2 regions of the Pectobacterium actinidiae genome follow, and region 1 is predicted to be linked to the other one. Evidence: predicted binding sites of a transcription regulator. Region 1 holds the regulator's gene; the other holds the start of a gene.

Evidence for each region. Region 1 encodes LexA, which represses DNA repair genes until DNA is damaged. Its sites were predicted from a motif close to TNCTGTATGTACATACAGNA; they were not measured.
Region 2: a site for LexA is predicted at 4,382-4,401, ahead of KKH3_RS07960 (DNA translocase FtsK 4TM domain-containing protein). Genes of this name have one in related genera too.

What each region holds. Positions count from the first base shown of each region.
Region 1 is NZ_JRMH01000001.1:384,790-390,578, forward strand. Features, by position in the region: gene plsB (glycerol-3-phosphate 1-O-acyltransferase PlsB) at 1-2,458, opposite strand, end outside; gene KKH3_RS01600 (diacylglycerol kinase) at 2,586-2,951, shown strand; gene lexA (transcriptional repressor LexA) at 3,062-3,670, shown strand; gene KKH3_RS01610 (CsbD family protein) at 4,133-4,342, shown strand; gene zur (zinc uptake transcriptional repressor Zur) at 4,387-4,896, opposite strand; gene KKH3_RS01620 (pirin family protein) at 5,019-5,717, opposite strand.
Region 2 is NZ_JRMH01000001.1:1,884,371-1,890,159, forward strand. Features, by position in the region: gene cydC (heme ABC transporter ATP-binding protein/permease CydC) at 1-266, opposite strand, end outside; gene cydD (heme ABC transporter permease/ATP-binding protein CydD) at 266-2,032, opposite strand; gene trxB (thioredoxin-disulfide reductase) at 2,271-3,233, opposite strand; gene lrp (leucine-responsive transcriptional regulator Lrp) at 3,851-4,345, shown strand; gene KKH3_RS07960 (DNA translocase FtsK 4TM domain-containing protein) at 4,460-5,789, shown strand, end outside.

The DNA of each region.
Region 1 (5,789 bases):
GACTGTCGATCCCCAACTGATTGTTGGCTTCCATGTCAGCAGATGAGCTGGCGCTTTCGATCGTTAACCGAACTTCCGGGGTGATCAGATCGCCGAGGATATTGTAGATTGCCACGATATCGCCTTGCGCCGTTTCCGCACTGTCGGTGATATATCCTTCAGTACGTAAGGTTGCGACCAGCGTTGAGAACACCGCTTTATCAAAGAATTCCGGCGCATTTATTCCGTGCAGAACGGACAGGCGCTGTGCCATGTTCCGGCTTTCCTTCTCCAGCGTTCCACGGTTGATTGCTGGGTTCGCGCACAGCAAGGACAACGTGATCGCATAGCGTTGCAGCGTTTCACGCACGCCTGCTGACAGCAGTTGCAGTGTACGGATGCGTGGCGGATTGATAGCTAACTGACCGTCACGACTGCACAGTAGCTCTTGTCGAATCAGTTCGTTAGCCAACGTTTCCAGTACGTCCGGCAACTGCTCTTTGGAATAGTGCAGGAATAGCTCAGCTTGCAGCAGCGGATAGATCAACGTGATTTGTCGCACGACGTCGTCAAGCGTAATCCGACGATGATGGATGACGATGCTGGCAAGCAGTGACGGCAAGACCAACAGGTGCTGGATATTATTGCGATAGTACGTCATCAGTACTGCCTGTTCGCGTGGCAGAATGATGATATCGCCAATGCTATCCTTCTCGACTTCAAACTTGTTCATGCCCAGCGCGTGTTCCAGCAGTTCATCCGCTGTCTTCTTCGGTGCCGTAATATCTTTATGATAAGGAACCTGACGCAGCAACTGTAGATAGCAATCCAGCTGTTCGTGCATTTGTTCGCGCGTCAGTGAGCGCTGGCGCGAGGCTAACAAGGCCGTAGAGCACAGGTTCATCGCGTTTGCTGCCGCGGAATTATTGATGCGCACCATGATATCCATAGAGATATCTTGCACCGTCGGCGTGAGCCAGCTTGGACGCTGTGCCTCGATGGGATCGATCGCATCACGCCATTGCGGAACATGCTGATTAAGATAGGTTGTCAGAGGGAGTGGTTCACCGAAGTTCACATAACCCTGACCTAAATTACGCAGTTTGCGCAAACCGCGCACCATCTGCATAAAACCTTCTTTCTCCTTCGCCGCACCGCGCAGCTCTTTTGCATAGGTGCCGACTTCCATCACATGTTCGTAGCCGACATAAATCGGTACCAGCGTGATAGGGCGCGTACCGCCTCTGAGCATGGCCTGAATGGTCATCGCCAGCGTACCGGTTTTCGGCTCTAACAGACGGCCCGTGCGTGAACGTCCGCCTTCCATGAAGTATTCAACCGAATAACCGCGAGCAAACAGCTCACCCAGATATTCACGGAAAATCGTGGAATACAGCTTGTTGCCTTTGAAGGTACGGCGAATAAAGAATGCGCCAAGACGGCGGAAGATCGGTCCTGCTGGCCAGAAATTAAGGTTGATGCCTGCGGCGATGTGTGGCGGCACTAAACCCTGATGGTACAGGACGTAGGACAGCAGCAGGTAATCCATGTGGCTGCGGTGGCAGGGCACATAGACAATACCGTGGCCATCCTGTGCCAGTTGGCGAACACGCTCGGCGTTGTGGACGTTAATCCCCTGATAAAGGCGGTTCCACGTCCAGCTTAATACGCGATCCGACAGACGCACGGCCTCGTAGGAGAAATCGGCGGCGATTTCTTCCATCAGCGCAATCGCATTCTGCTGCGCTTTCTCATAAGAAATCTTCTTACTGCGCGCCTCATCGTCTACGGCTTTCTTGATCGCTTTGGAATCCAGCAGCTTGTTGAACAGCTCCTGACGCACCGGCAAGCGCGGTCCAACTGCCGCCAAACGCTGGCGGGAGAAATGCATACGTGCGACACGCGCCAGTTTGTGGGCTATGGTTTTGTCAGTGCCGTGCTCGGTCGCCATATAGCGCAGCGACACCGGACTGGAGAAGCGGACAAAACTGTCGCGGCCTAGCCACAGGACGGCGAAGAATTTCTCGATACCGTTGAGCAACCGGAGGTGTGGTGCGGCCTGAGAGTGGCCTTCCCGACCCGGAGAACGCCCAAACATCACGGAAACTGGCACCATCTGTACGTCTAAGTCTGGATTGGCACGATGCAAGTCCAGATAGTCGTGGAACAGCTTGACGGATTTCTGCTTGGGAACGTAATAGCGGAAGACACGCGGCCCGTCATTAATAAAGACGTGGCTAGGAAGTTCGACGCCATTGAATTCGAACGATACCGAAGGATCGGGTAGCCCCAATGCCAGGCATTTCGCACGTAGCGTCAAGAGATCCGCCTGAGAGTTATAAGGCAGAACATAGAGTATAGGACGTGAGGGATCTAACCCCAACTCGACCACGGGATCTGCGGGAATGACTTTGCTTTTCACCAGCAATTTCAGTGGGAGATTCAATAATTTATAGTAAATTTTACGCCAACCTGACATAACAACGTGGAGCCTCTTGTTAGCAATGCGCCGCAAGGATACCAGAAACTGCGCCGGAGATCTGTGGTGATGAGACAACACGAGCGCGTTAAAATGCGAACTATTTTGCATAAATAGCGGAGGATAAATGAATAAAGCAACGGGGATGACCCGGATTATTAAGGCGACCGGTTATTCCTTTAAGGGACTGAAGCAGGCGTGGCAGCATGAGGCGGCGTTTCGTCAGGAGACAATTCTGACCCTTGTCGGCGTCATTGTTGCGTGTTTGCTGCCGGTTACGCTGGTCGAAAAACTGCTGCTGATCGGGTCTGTGGTATTGATTATGCTGTTTGAGTTGGCTAACAGCGCCATTGAAGCGGTGGTCGATCGCATTGGACTTGAGCATCATGAATTATCCGGTCGGGCGAAAGATATCGGTTCGGCTGCTGTCTTTGTTGCCATCTTGTTAGCCGCTGTCGTGTGGGGCAGTATCCTCTGGCAACATTTTGCCTGACGGCGCGCATAAATGAGTAAAAGTCAGGGGCTTTGCCGATATCTTCATTCCCAATTGTGCCTTACCTGTATATACTCACAGCAAGACTGTATAAACAACCAGGGGGCGGAATGAAAGTACTAACAGCAAGGCAGCAGCAGGTTTATGACCTGATCCGCGATCATATTGCGCAAACCGGAATGCCGCCAACGCGCGCGGAAATTGCTCAACAACTGGGGTTTCGCTCTCCCAATGCGGCTGAAGAACATCTGAAAGCGCTGGCGCGTAAAGGTGTGATTGAAATTGTATCGGGCGCTTCTCGTGGTATTCGTCTGCTGATGGAAGAAGAGACGGGTATTCCTCTGGTTGGTCGCGTGGCCGCAGGTGAACCGCTGCTGGCGCAGGAACATATCGAATGTCACTATCAGGTTGACCCTGCGATGTTCAAACCCAGCGCTGATTTCTTGCTGCGGGTGAGCGGTATGTCGATGAAAAATATTGGTATTATGGATGGCGATTTACTGGCCGTGCATAAAACAGAAGATGTGCGTAACGGTCAGATTGTCGTCGCGCGTATTGACGATGAAGTGACGGTGAAGCGCTTGAAAAAGCAAGGCAATATGGTGCACCTCCTCGCTGAAAATGAAGAGTTTGCCCCGATTGTTGTCGACCTGCGTCAGCAAAGCTTTTCGATAGAAGGTTTAGCCGTTGGCGTGATTCGTAACAGCGACTGGAGCTAACCATTCGCAGAGATGCACTGCTCGTCTGTTCGGGTCAGTGCATCATGTTTTGCGTTAATCTTTTAGCGTGTTAATCTGCTCATCGTATATATTTAGTTACATTTCGTGCGCGTTTTCTACGATCTCCATTACTCTCTGTTTTATCACTGCTTTTTGTGGTTATTTCCCTTTATTAATGCCCTATCCAGTTACAGATTCCTGTTTTTTTATCTTAAGTGAAATATTCGACTATAATTTTTATCAAGGTAAGCATTTTTATCTTGATTGATCGTTTGCCGATTGAGCATTAGCTATCACATGTAGATAGCTCCGGTAATCAAGGCAGACAGTGGCGAAGAGTACCGTCATGTTTCACATAGTTATGATGCTGCTTACTGAATAAACCTATTTATCTGAAACTGACGCATAAGTCGGTAGTTACGGTTTTTTCATGCGCAATTCACCTAAGGTACGGAGATTCTTATGAATAAAGACCAAGCCAGCGGTAACTGGAAACAGTTTAAAGGTAAAGCGAAAGAGCAATGGGGCAAATTAACGGATGACGATCTGACGGTCATCGAAGGTAAACGTGACCAGCTTGTGGGGAGAATCCAGGAGCGTTACGGATACGAAAAAGAAGCGGCAGAGAAAGAAGTGAAACACTGGGAAGAGCATCACAAATATCACTGGTAGCGAACGTGATGCTTCTTTGCTGAAAGAGACGATAGCCCTTAGGGCTATCGTTTTTTAATGGGAACCGTATGGTCGTGATCGCAATGATCCGGCTGCTTGCATGATGCGACTTCCTGACAGCCTCCACATAACCCGTGTGCTTCCACAACGCTGTGGCGCAGTGTAAACCCCGACTGCTGTGCCAGGTTGCGTAATGTTTCTTCCACACCCTCGGTTTGGCGCTCGGTAACCTGCCCGCAGCGATCGCAGATGAAAAGGGCAGATGTATGGCTGTGGTCTTCGATATGGTGACACAGCACGTAGCTGTTGTTTGATTCGACTCGATGAATGAAGCCTTGTTCCAGCAGAAAATCCAGCGCGCGATAGACGGTCGGCGGTTTCGCCTGAGGCTCGGAAACGCGCAGCAAATCCAGCAGGTCATAAGCGCTAATAGCACCAGACTGCTGTGCCATAAGGCGTAAAACCTCTAACCGCTGTGGTGTTAGACGCACAGCGCGCTGCTGACAAATCTGTTCAGCCTGGGCAAGAAGTTTGTCCTGTTTGGTTGAATCCATTGTCATATCACCCTGACGCATTGAGGAACAAGACGGATATCTTACCACGACTGAATAAAAACGCCGAACTGGCGGCGTTTTCCTGCGAATACAACTCCCTACAAAAACAGCGGACAGAAGTGCTACACAACCAGATCGATGAGCAGTGCCCGCAAAGGCGACTCTGCCTGTAGCGTCAACACCGTTTCGTCCTTAATAAAAGCACCGTCGCCGCAGTGTAGTGTTTCACTGTTCTGGCTGCCTTTCACCGCCATTGAACCGTGGATTAGCTGGAGATACGCCTGATTCCCCTGTAGCGCGATCGTGCTTTGCTCATTCTGCTGGAGATCGACATGATGGATCCAAACCTGCTGTCGCAGTTGCAGGCTGTTGTGTTCACCTTCCGGTGAAGCAAGCAGAGTGTGGTTTGATGAATTTAACCCCATACGCTGCAACGGGCTGTTCTCTCGGGTCTGGCAGGCATTCAGCCATAATTGCAGCCGCGTCAGCGGCTTATTGGCGCTGGTATTATGTTCGCTATAGCTGACGTTTGGCTGAGTGGCGAGCAACAGCACATCTCCGGTTTTAGCCTGAATGTGGCAACCGTTGCTGTCGCGGTATTCCGCTTCGCCCTGAAGAATAATGTTCAGAATATCAACCCGTGGGTAGGTTCGCGGCTGGAATGAGGCCCCCGGTGCCAATACTTCCTGATTGAGCACGCGCAGAGAAGCGTAGCCCAGCAGCTGTGGGTCAAAATAGTGACCAAAAGAAAAGGTATAGCGAGCCTGTAACCAGCCATAGTCGGCCTGGCCGCATTGCCCCGCTGCTCTTCGTGTGATCATAATTTTTATCCCCCAGAGAATTATTTATTAAACCGATAGTAATTGTGTGGACGTTGGATTGTTAGCTAGTTA
Region 2 (5,789 bases), 1.5 Mb from region 1:
ACCACTCTTTCCCCATAGCGCCCGGCTGTACGGGCGATAGCTGCGCCGCGTACGCCAGCAGCAGGTAGCATATAGTTAAAGGTGAGCAGCCCGACGATCCCCGCCAGCGCGGCACCCGCCAGAAACCAGCCGGATAGGGCGAGTAGACCAATACTGGCCAGCAACGTAGCAATGGCCAATACCACGCCCAAACTCAAATACCAGAAGTGCTGACGATAAAGTGCCAGAAACGGTTTCAATACCTGCATTGTTTTCATCTGAGCCATTACAGCGCCCCCTGTCGTTGTGCCAGTAGCGTCGCGAAGGGACCCGCTTCGGCTCGGAGCGTTTGATAATCCCCTTGTTGAATTAATCGACCGCTGTCCATGACCCAGATCGCGTCATACTCGGCGATCTCGGTAAGCTGATGCGTTACTAGCAGTGTGGTCTGCGAACGCGCAGCGTCGTTCAGCGCCGTCATGACAAGATCCTCGCTATGGGCATCCAGACTGGCCGACGGCTCATCCAACAGCAGTAAGTTGCAAGGATGAATAAGCGCACGGGCAACGGCGACGCGCTGTGCCTGTCCGACGGAGAGGCGTGCCGCACCGTCACCGATTGTTGTTTCCAAACCCTGAGGAAGCTGCGGTAAAAATTCCTGTACATACGCGCGCTCAATCGCCTGCTGCAATTCCACAATACTGGCCTGTGGATTACCCAGCAGAATATTGCTGCGTAGCGTCTGTTCCGGCAAATGAGGGTTTTGCCCGACCCAGCTCAACTGCTGACGCCATGATTCAGGCGTCAGCGTGTTCAACGCCTGACCGTTGACGGTGAGTGAACCACGATAGGGCAGGAATCCCAGCAGGACATTAAGCAGTGAGCTTTTTCCTGCTCCGCTGAGACCGACCAGTGCGATACGTTCACCTGCGCGAATATCGAACGTCAACGGTTGGGTCAGCGGAGTGCCATTTGGTGCGAGGACAACCAGGTTTTCCGCTCGGATAGCAATGGCGCTATCGCTGCTGAATTCGTGTGTGCCAAAGCCGACCGTTTCGCCTTCCTTTGACAAAAACGTCACCAGGGATTCTGCTGCGCCGATAGCCTGAGCCTTGGCATGATAGAAAGTGCCCAAATCGCGTAAAGGCTGAAAGAATTCTGGAGCCAGAATCAATACGAGAAAGCCAGCGAAGAGCGTCACACCCATGCCGTAATGGCCAAAATCCAGTTCCCCGAGATAAGAGAAACCGAAATAGACGGCGACAACGGCGATTGAAATGGAAGCGAAAAATTCTAGTACGCCTGAGGAGAGAAACGCCATGCGCAGCACTTCCATCGTGCGACTACGAAAATCCTCGGAAGCATGGCGGATTTGTTCAGTTTCGGCCTTGCCACGATGGAACAGACGCAGTGTCTCCATCCCGCGCAGGCGATCGAGGAAGTGTCCGCTCAGGCGTGCTAATGCCAGAAAGTTACGTCGGTTGGCATCTGCCGCACCCATGCCAACCAGTGCCATAAAAAGCGGGATGAGAGGAGCCGTTAGAAACAGAATCAGACCCGCGGCCCAGTTGAGCGGAAAAATCGTGATTAAGATAAGCAGCGGGATCAGCGCGGCAAGATACATTTGCGGCAGATAGCGGGCGTAATAGTCCTGCATATCATCAACCTGCTCAAGAATCATCGTTGCCCAACTGCCGGCGGGTTTGCCCTGTACCCAGGCAGGGCCCAACTGTTGCAATCGATCCAGTACCAGCTTACGAATTTGCTGTCGAACGGCTTGCCCGCAAAGAAAACCAACACGCTCGCGTAATAGACTGTTGAGTGCGCGCAGAATAAATGTGGCAATCAGCAGGAGGAAAGGGGAGAGCAAGGATTCGCGAGTGGCATGCTCGATGATCAAAGCATGAAGCAGCGTAGCTAACAGCCAGGCTTGTGCCACGATCAACGCGCCGCTCAGGAATCCAAGCAGGAGTGAAATCCGTAGCCAACGTTGCGCCAGCTTACTCTGCTGTTTCAGCCAGGCGGTCAGTTCTTGCTGTCTGGTTTTTTTCATCGGGCACCAGTTCGTTATATTGCAGAAATGGACTTAACAGAAAATAACTCTCATGTAACTGTTAGTTAACAAAATTATCTTCTATCACGCAGAATGACGCCATGTTACCGCGACAGTGACGTGCTGCAAACGAAAAGGAGAGGGGAAATAGATGAGGCGATCAATTTTTGTGTTGCGGAAGGCAAACCTGATGTGAGGAAAACGGAACGGCTGTTGCCGCTCCGTTATAGGTACTGTCTTACTTGTTGACGGTCAGTCCGTCCAGATAGCGTTCAGCATCCAGTGCCGCCATACAACCAGTACCTGCGGAGGTAATGGCCTGACGGTAAATATGGTCCATGACATCGCCTGCGGCAAAGACGCCAGGAATGCTGGTCTGTGTCGCGTTGCCGTGAATGCCGGATTGCACCTTGATATAGCCGTTTTCCAGTTCCAACTGACCACCGAACACGGCGGTGTTTGGGCTGTGACCGATAGCGATAAACACGCCAGCCAGTTCCAGTTCTTCCGCTGCATCGGTTTGCGTATCGCGAATACGAACGCCAGTCACACCCATGTCATCGCCTAACACTTCATCCAGCGTACGGTTGGTATGCAGGATGATGTTGCCATTTTTAACTTTGTCCATCAGACGGTCGATCAGAATTTTCTCTGAACGGAACGTCTCGCGACGGTGGATCAAATGTACTTCCGCAGCGATGTTAGACAAATACAGCGCTTCTTCAACCGCGGTATTCCCGCCGCCAACCACGGCGACTTTCTGGTTACGGTAAAAGAACCCGTCACAGGTTGCGCAGGCAGAAACCCCTTTGCCTTTAAACGCCTCTTCAGACGGCAGGCCAAGATAACGAGCGGATGCCCCTGTGGCGATGATCAGCGCATCACAGGTGTATTCGGCGCTATCACCGAATAAACGGAATGGACGGTTCTGCAAATCAACACGTTCAATATGATCGAAGATCACTTCGGTATTGAATTTGGTCGCGTGTGCGTGCATACGCTCCATTAACAGCGGGCCAGTTAAATCATCGGCATCACCCGGCCAGTTTTCAACTTCGGTCGTGGTCGTCAACTGACCGCCTTTTTCCATACCCGTGATTAATACTGGCTGTAAGTTCGCCCGTGCAGCATAAACCGCGGCAGTATAGCCAGCCGGGCCTGAACCCAGAATCAATAACTTGTGATGTTTAACAGTACCCATGCTTTCCTCATTTCATGACGGCGGATAGTGTTCATATGAACGGTTTCTACGACAAACGCGTTTCCTTAACTACGAACAATTTACCTACAAACAATTTATTACTACGAACAGTATCTACCACGGACAATGCGAACGATTGTAAGGAAATTACAAGAGTAAAAAAAGTATGCAGAAAAGTTGCTGGCTATTTGTTTAATCGTTAATGACGATGGGGATGACAAATCGCTGAAAAATCAGCCACATTCATAAGTAAAATGATTGAAGTGACCGCAGCGAATGGCTCTGGCTTATCCAATCTGGCAGTTTCTTCTGATTTTCGTTGTTTTGCTTTGACAATCGGCTGTGCATTTGCGAAAACATCTGGGTAAGAGGAAATTTTTTGTATGTGAACAGTTAAAAGCTCGGCTTTTTATTCGTTTTTGCGCAGGTAGTAGGCCTTTGGCCACGGATATGACGTGATGGTCTTTTCTCGGGTGAGCAATACGTGGGGCGAGAACGAGAAGTTAATGACTGTTGATATACAAAATAGGCAGCGTGTCTTCTTTAAGGGTAACTCTGATACATGAGGTCTATCGGGGTAAAGCGGGTGCAGGGAAAAGTGAAGAGAGACAATAATAATGGTAGACACTAAAAAACGGCCAGGAAAAGATCTCGATCGTATTGATCGTAACATCCTGAACGAATTGCAAAAAGATGGGCGTATTTCCAATGTCGAGCTTTCCAAACGTGTTGGGCTGTCGCCAACACCCTGTCTGGAACGTGTACGTCGTCTGGAAAGACAGGGCTTCATTAACGGCTACACAGCGCTACTAAACCCGCATTATCTGGATGCGTCACTGCTGGTTTTTGTTGAAATAACGCTAAACCGCGGCGCGCCTGATGTGTTTGAACAGTTCAACGCTGCGGTGCAAAAGCTGGAAGAAATTCAGGAGTGTCATCTGGTTTCCGGTGATTTTGACTATCTGTTGAAAACGCGTGTGCCAGACATGTCCGCTTACCGTAAGCTCCTGGGTGAAACGCTGCTGCGTTTACCGGGCGTAAACGACACCCGTACCTACGTGGTGATGGAAGAAGTGAAGCAAAGCAATCGTCTGGTTATTAAGACGCGATAAACGTGTGGGTGCAAAACCCGATAAATTCAGCTACACTCCTGTGAATTTATACAGTCCCAGCGCCGGGTTTTCTCGGCGCTTTGTCATAAACCTTACAGGCCCCTGGAGAGACTCTTGAGCCAGGAATATACAGAAGATAAAGACGTTACCCTGAAAAAGCTCAGTGGAACACGTCGTTTGCTTGAAGCGATTTTAATCGTTGTGGCACTTTTTGCGGTTTATCTTAGTGTCGCACTACTCAGTTTCAGCCCCTCCGATCCCAGCTGGTCACAGACTGCATGGCATGAACCTATTCACAACCTTGGTGGTGTAGCGGGGGCATGGCTGGCGGATACGCTGTTCTTTATTTTTGGTGTGCTAGCCTACGCCATTCCGCCGATTATGTTATCCCTGTGCTGGGCTGCTTTCCGCCAGCGTGATAACAGCCAGACGATTGACTACTTTACCTTTTCACTCCGCCTGATTGGGACATTGGCGCTGATCCTGACCTCTTGCGGTCTGGCTGCGTTGAATATTGACGATCTCTACTATTTTGCTTCCGGTGGTGTTCTGGGAAGCTTGTTGAGCAGCTCAATGATCCCACGTTTCAACAGCATGGGGGCGACGCTGATTCTCCTGTGCGTGTGGGGAGCAGGGCTAACGCTGTTTACCGGCTGGTCATGGTTAACGATTGCTGAAAAAATTGGTGCGGGTGTATTGGGCTGTCTGACATTTATGTCAAACCGTTCACGCCGCGATGAGGACTACCGCGAAGAACACGATCGCGAAGAAGATGAACGTGATGTGCTTAACCTGCGCCACGATGAAACCTCAGGTGAGGCAATAACACAACAGCGTGATGACGATGATGTCCTGTTTTCTGCCCCTTCCGTTGCTGATGCGGTAAACGACACGGCGGCAGAGAATAAGGTAGAAGCGTCATCACCATTGACGGAGAACGCACCGACAGCGACACAACCGGCGAGCTCCGCTGAAACGCCAGTGATAGGGGCAACATTGTCTGATGCAGCAGTGCCTGATTCAGCATTACCAGGATCGGCATTCCCTGGATCATCGTCTGGCATTGTGCCACCTGTTACCCCATCTGCGATTGATTCGACGCCGTCGCTAAACCCGCCGCTGTATTCGTTTGAAGTCCCCGAAACGCCAGCGACAATCCCAGATATCGCAACTTCAGATGAACGCCATAGCAGTCTGTATGCACCTTACGGAAATACTTACGGAGAGAGTGCCGTACCGCCGATTGTCACATCTCCCGTGGTTCAACCGTTTGCTGAGCCACCACAGCCTGCACGTGATATGGATTCCAATGCGAATAACACCTTTATGCCTGCGTTCAGTGCCGATGGGGATGATAATCCGCAAATTAAACGCGGCGTAGGACCAGAACTGCCGCGCCCTAATCCGGTGCGTATTCCCACTCGTCGCGAGCTGGCGTCATACG